2 regions of the Actinoplanes sp. CA-051413 genome follow, and region 1 is predicted to be linked to the other one. Evidence: predicted binding sites of a transcription regulator. Region 1 holds the regulator's gene; the other holds the start of a gene.
The links. The regulator HrcA, encoded in region 1, represses chaperone genes, less so after heat shock. The targets are predictions, from matches to a motif close to GGTTNGCACNCTCNNNNNGAGNGTGCNAACC.
Positions count from the first base shown of each region.

Region 1 (3,407 bases):
TACAGGTCGCCGGCCGTGCCGCCGCCCGGGCCGACCTCGCCCTGCTGGGCCAGGCGGATGCGCATGCCGTCCTCGACGCCGGCCGGGATCTTCACGGTCAGCGAGCGGCGGGTGCGGATCCGGCCGTCGCCGGCGCAGGTCGGGCAGGGCTGCGGGATGACCGTGCCGTGGCCCTGGCAGACCTGGCACGGGCGGGACGAGACGACCTGGCCCAGGAACGTGCGCTGCACCGACTGGACCTCACCGCGGCCACCACAGGTCTCACAGGTGGCCAGGTGGGTGCCGGGTGCGGTGCCCGCGCCGGAGCACTGGGTGCACAGGACCGCGGTGTCGACCGTGATCGGCGCCTCGACGCCGAAGGCCGTCTCGACCAGGTCGAGCTCCAGGCGCAGGATCGCGTCGGCGCCGGGCCGGGTGCGCGGCCGAGGTCCTCGGGAGCCACCACCGGCGGCCGTGCCGAAGAACGCATCCATGATGTCCTGGAAACCGACGAACGGGCCCGCCCCGCCGGGGCCACCCGGTCCGCCCGCGCCGCCGCCGCCCGGGGCCAGCGGGTCGCCACCGAGGTCGACGATCTGCCGCTTCTGGTCGTCCGAGAGCACCTCGTACGCCGCGTTGATGTCCTTGAACTTCTCGTGCGCCTCGGGGTCGGGATTGACGTCCGGGTGGTATTGACGGGCCAGCTTGCGGTAAGCGCGCTTGATCTCGTCGTCGGTGGCTTCCCGGCTGATCCCGAGAATTCCGTAATAGTCCTTGGCCACAGGGGTTCGAGTCCTCATGTCTGCCCAGCGCTGAGCGGTTCCGTCAGTTTTGTGCCAGCAAATCGCCAACGTAGCGTGCCACGGCTCGTACCGTGGCGATGGTGCCGGGGTAATCCATCCGGGTCGGCCCCAGCACGCCGAGCCCACCAACGATCGTCGTGCCCGGGCCGTAACCCGTGCTGACCACCGAGGCTGCCCGCAGGTTGTCGATCTCGTTCTCGTCGCCGATGCGGACCCGGGTGGTGCTCGGCTCCACCTCACCGATGAGCTTGAGGAGGATGACCTCCTCCTCCAGCGCCTCCAGGACCGGCCGCAGCGAGCCCTGGAAGTCCAGCACGCCGCCGCGGGTGAGGTTGGCCGTGCCCGCCAGAGCGAGGCGTTCCTCACTGCGCTCCACCAGTGTCTCCAGCAGCACCGAGGCGACGCAGGCCATCGTGGTGCGCTTCTCCGGGGCGCACTCGTCGACCAGCGTCTGCACCAGCGGCGGGGTGTCGGCCAGCTTCTGCCCGGTGAGCTTGGCGTTGATCACGCGGCGCATGTCGAGCACGTCGTCGCCGGGCGTCGGCCCGGGCAGCTCCACCAGGCGCTGCTCGACCCGGCCGGTGTCGGCGATCATCACCAGCATGATCCGGGTGGTGGAGATCGGCACCAGCTCCAGATGGCGCACCGCGGAACGGGCCAGGCTGGGATACTGCACGACGGCGACCTGGCGGGTGAGCTGCGCGAGCAGGCGCACCGTGCGGTGCACCACGTCATCGAGGTCGACCGCGCCGACCAGGAAACGCTCGATGGCCCGGCGCTCGGCCGGGCTCAGCGCCTTGACCCGGGAGAGCCGGTCGACGAAGAGCCGGTAACCGGCGTCGGTGGGCACCCGACCGGCACTGGTGTGCGGCTGCCGGATGTAGCCCTCTTCCTCTAGCACGGCCATGTCGTTGCGGACCGTGGCCGGTGAGACGCCCAGCTGGTGCCGCTCGACCAGGGCCTTGCTGCCCACCGGCTCCTGGGTGGCGACGTAGTCCTCGACGATGGCGCGGAGTACTTCGAGCTTGCGGTCGTCGAGACTCATGTCGTACCCCTCCACCTCTCAGCTGGCACTCCGCGAAGTCGAGTGCCAGTCTACGTCGCCCGCGCCCGCCGCGCGATGATCAGCCGTCAGGGCCCGGGCCACTTAGCCGACTGTCTATTCTCCGACGTCACCCGGGTGTTGCTCTCGCCACGTTCGACGTGCGGTCCTACCGTGTGCGCATGACTGAACCGCCGCGTCCGCCCGGTGAGGGCAATCCCTCGGATCCCACCGCGCCGCTCAACCCATATCCGGGTAACGATCCGACTCCCGGATCGGCCCCGCCGCCGCCCCCGGCGTACGGCTCCCCGCAGCCGCCGAGCTACGGCACCCCGCCGCAGCAGCCGCCGACCTACGGCACCCCGCCGCCCACCTCGGGTGCCGGCGGTTACGGCCCGCCGCCCAGCTCGGGTGCGGGTGGCTACGGCCCGCCGCCGAGCTCCGGCGCGGGTGGCTACGGCCCGCCGCCCGGCTCCGGTGCCGGTGGCTACGGCCCGCCGCCCGGCTCCGGTGCCGGCGGTTACGGCCCGCCGCCCGGCGCCTACGGCCAGCAGCCCGGTGGTTACCCGCCGGGTGGCTACGCGCCGGGCAACGACGACAAGACCTGGATCCTGGTCGCCCACTTCGGGGGCGCGGCCGGCGCGTTCCTCGGTGGCGGCTGCTCCGGCTGGATCGCGCCGCTGGTGGCGCTGCTGGCCAAGGGCAACCAGTCCCCGGTCGTACGGGCCGAGGCGGTCAAGGCGCTGAACTTCCAGATCCTCTGGTCGATCATCGCCATCGTCGGCTGGGTGCTGACCTGCATCGTGATCGGCTTCTTCGTCGGTATCGCGGCCTGGGCGATCGCCACGATCTTCGGCATCGTCGCCGGCGTGAAGGCGAACAACAACGAGCCGTATAACTACCCGATGACGGTCTCGCTCATCAAGTAGCGCTTCGATGGCGCCGGGCCCCGGCCCGGCGCCATCGGCGTCACGGCAGCAGGTCGCGGATCACGGCGTCGGCCAGCAGCCGGCCGCGCAGGGTGAGGACCACCCGGCCGGCCTCGTACGCCGCCGGGTCCAGCAGGCTGTCGGCCAGGGCCCCGGCCGCGCCGGTCAGCCCGGCCGCGTCCAGCGCGGTCAGCGGCAGGCCGTCGCGCAGCCGTACGCGCAACATCACGTCCTCGACGTGGCGGTCCGCATCGGTCAGGATCTCCCGGCCCTGCCCGGGCGACAGACCGGCCTCCACCCGCTTCGCGTACGCGGCCGGGTGCTTGACGTTCCACCAGCGCACCCCGCCGACGTGGCTGTGCGCGCCCGGCCCGAGCCCCCACCAGTCCCCGCCGGTCCAGTACAAGAGGTTGTGCCGGCAGCGGGCGTCCGGCGTCGTCGCCCAGTTCGAGACCTCGTACCAGGAGAAACCCGCCCCGCCCAGCGCCGCCTCGGCGGCCAGGTAGCGGTCCGCGGCCACGTCGTCCTCCGGGTACGGCAGCTCGCCGCGGCGCATCCGGGCCGCCATCCGCGTCCCGTCCTCCACGATCAGCGAGTACGCGCTGACGTGGTCCACCCCCGCGTCGAGCACCGCGGCCAGCGAACGGGCGAAGT
Region 1 is NZ_CP192100.1:1,660,976-1,664,382, reverse strand. Features, by position in the region: gene dnaJ (molecular chaperone DnaJ) at 1-761, opposite strand, end outside; gene hrcA (heat-inducible transcriptional repressor HrcA) at 805-1,827, opposite strand; gene ACQP2Y_RS07930 (DUF4870 domain-containing protein) at 2,007-2,753, shown strand; gene hemW (radical SAM family heme chaperone HemW) at 2,794-3,407, opposite strand, start outside.

Region 2 (3,407 bases), 640 kb from region 1:
AGCCCGGGCCGTGCTGGTGTCCGTGCCCGCCGTGGCTGTGGCCGTGGCCACCACCCGCGGCGGCCGGCTCCGCCTCGGCCGGCTTCTCGACCACGAGGCTCTCCGTGGTGAGCAGCAGCGCCGCGATCGACACGGCGTTGGAGACCGCGTTGCGGGTCACCTTGACCGGGTCGATGATGCCGGCCGCGACCAGGTCGACGTACTCGTCGGTGGCCGCGTTGAGGCCGTGGCCCCAGCCGAGCTCGGCGGACTTGCCCACCACGACGTAGCCGTCGTGGCCGGCGTTCTGCGCGATCCAGCGCAGCGGCTCCTTCAGCGACTTGCGGACGATCTGCACGCCGACCGCCTCCTCGCCGGTGAGGCCGAGGTTGTCGTCGAGCACCGAGGCGATCTGCGCCAGGGCGGCGCCGCCGCCGGGGACGGTGCCCTCCTCGACCGCAGCCTTGGTCGCCGCGATGGCGTCCTCGATGCGGTGCTTGCGCTCCTTCATCTCGACCTCGGTCGCGGCGCCGACCTTGATGACGGCGATGCCGCCGGAGAGCTTGGCCAGCCGCTCCGAGAGCTTCTCGCGGTCCCAGTCGGAGTCCGAGGCCTCGATCTCCTTGCGGATCTGCGCGACCCGGTCGTCGATCTCGGCCTTGCGGCCGCCACCGTCGACGATGGTCGTGTTCTCCTTGTCGACCACGACGCGCCGGGCGGTGCCCAGCATGTCGAGGGTGACCTGGTCGAGCTTGTAGCCGAGCTCGGGGGCGATGAGCTCGCCACCGGTCGCGATGGCCAGGTCCTGCAGCATCGCCTTGCGGCGGTCCCCGAAGCCGGGAGCCTTCACGGCGGCGACCTTGAAGGTCTTGCGCAGGGCGTTGACCACGAGGGTGCTCAGCGCCTGGCCGTCGACGTCCTCGGCCACGATGAGCAGCGGCTTGCCGCCCTGCAGGACCTTCTCCAGCAGCGGCAGCATCTCCTCGACGCTGGAGATCTTCTGGGTGGTGATGAGCAGGTACGCGTCCTCGAGGACAGCCTCCTGCGACTCGGCGTCGGTCACGAAGTTCGGGGAGATGAAGCCCTTGTCGAACTGCAGACCTTCGGTGACGTCGAGCTCGGTGCTCAGCGCGGAGCCCTCCTCGACGGTGATGACACCGTCGCGGCCGACCCGGTCCATCGCCTCGGCGATGAGCTCGCCGATGGTGGCGTCCTGGGCCGAGATGGTGGCGACGTTGGCGATCGCCTTGTGGTCGCCGACCTCGACCGCCTTCTCCAGCAGGGCCTTGGAGACGGCCTCGGCGGCCAGGTCCATGCCGCGCTTGAGCGCGATCGGGTTGGCGCCCGCGGTCACGTTGCGCAGGCCTTCCTTGACCAGCGCCTGGGCGAGCACGGTGGCGGTGGTGGTCCCGTCGCCGGCGACGTCGTTGGTCTTGGTCGCCACCTCCTTGACCAGCTGCGCGCCGAGGTTCTCGTACGGGTCGCTGAGCTCGATCTCCTTGGCGATGGTGACACCGTCGTTGGTGATCGTGGGAGCGCCGAACTTCTTGTCGAGGACGACATTGCGTCCGCGCGGCCCGAGGGTGACCTTGACCGTGTCGGCGAGCGTGTTGACGCCGTGCTCCAGCAGGTGCCGGGCGTCGTCAGAGAAACTGAGGATCTTCGCCATTTATGGTCCCTTCAACGCACCGGCGCCCTGGACCGGAGAGCCGGGCCAGGGCGGTCAGCACTGTCGGTTAGGTCTTACTTCTCGATGACCGCGAGGACGTCGCGGGCGGAGAGCACCAGGTACTCCTCGCCGGCGTACTTGACCTCGGTGCCGCCGTACTTCGAGTACAGAACGGTGTCGCCGACCTGCACGTCGATCGGAACGCGGTTGCCCTTGTCGTCGATCCGGCCGGGGCCGACGGCGAGGACGGTGCCCTCCTGCGGCTTCTCCTTGGCGGTGTCGGGGATCACGATGCCCGACGCCGTCGTGGTCTCGGCCTCGTTCGCCTGGACCACGATGCGGTCCTCGAGCGGCTTGATCGCAACCTTTGTCGCGGTAGTCACGGGCATACCCTCCTGGGTACAGGTGTTGTCGCCGGCCAGTGGACAGGCCGGGCTGATGCCTCATGCCACCGGGCGGGGCCGTCGTCGCGGGTGCCGGTCCGCCTGGTGCAGGCGCGCATCCCGGATGGGGCGCGCGCTGGCACCCTCAGGTTGAGAGTGCTAATCGGAGATTATGCCGGAACTAGCACTCCGTCAACCAGAGTGCCAGCACGTCACCTCCTAGCAGAATGACTCGCCGTGGACCTCGAACTGCTCGCTGCCCTGCGTACCGCCCAAGGGTCTGCCGCTCTGGCGGCCGCCGCCGACGTCGCCGGCGGCGAGCCGCTGGCCGCGGCCACCGCCCTGCGCGCCCGCGGGGTCTCCCCCGAGCTGGCCTCCGCCGCCCTCACCCAGACCGACCTGCGCCGGCGCGGCTCGGCGAAGTTCGGCGCGGCCGCCGCCACGATGCTTTTCACCCGCCCGGGGCTGGAGCAGGCGACCCGGGCGGTGGTCGCCGACCGGCGGGCCGCCCGGCTCGCGGCGGCCGGAGTCCGCAGCCTGGCCGATCTGGGCTGCGGCCTGGGCTCGGACGCGCTGGCCGCGGCCCGCCGGGGCATCCGGGTGCATGCGGTGGACGCGGACCCGCTCACCGCCGCCCTGGCCGCCGCCAACGCCGAGGCCGCCGGGCTCGCCGGCCTGGTCACCGTGGAGTGCGCGGACGCCACGACCGTGCCGGTGGAGCAGTTCGACGCGGTGTTCGCCGATCCGGCGCGGCGCCGGGCCGGTCGCGGCCGGGTGATGGATCCGCGGTCCTGGTCGCCGTCCTGGGACTTCATCGCCACGCTGCCCGAACGGGTGCCGCGCACGGTCCTGAAGCTGGCGCCCGGCATCGACCACGCGTTGCTGCCGGCCGGCGCCGAGGGCGAGTGGGTGAGCGTCGACGGCGACCTGGTGGAGGCCGCCTTCTGGTGCGGGCCCCTCGCGGAGTGCGCCCGGCGGGCCGTGCTGCTGCCCGGCGGGGCCGAGCTGACCGGCTCGGGCGTCGAGGCCGCGCCGGTCGGGCCGGTCGGTGCCTTCCTGTACGACCCGGACCCGGCCGTGGTCCGCTCGCACCTGGTCGCCGAGTTCGCCGCGGCGGTCGGGGGCCGGATCGCCGACCCGGAGATCGCGTACGTGTACACCGACGCGCCCGCCGACACGGTGTTCGGCCGGCGGCTGGAGATCACCGACGTGCTGCCGTTCTCCCTGAAGCGGCTGCGGACCCTGCTGCGTGACCGGGGCATCGGCCGGTTGGAGATCCGCAAGCGCGGTTCGGCGCTGGAGCCGGAGCAGTTGCGCAAGGACCTGCGGCTCAGCGGCAGTGCGGGGGCGTCGCTGGTGCTGACCCGGGTGGCGGG
Region 2 is NZ_CP192100.1:1,021,653-1,025,059, reverse strand. Features, by position in the region: gene groL (chaperonin GroEL) at 1-1,648, opposite strand, end outside; gene groES (co-chaperone GroES) at 1,723-2,037, opposite strand; gene ACQP2Y_RS04920 (class I SAM-dependent methyltransferase) at 2,269-3,407, shown strand, end outside.
Region 2: the regulator HrcA is predicted to act here: its motif matches at 2,166-2,196, upstream of groES (co-chaperone GroES).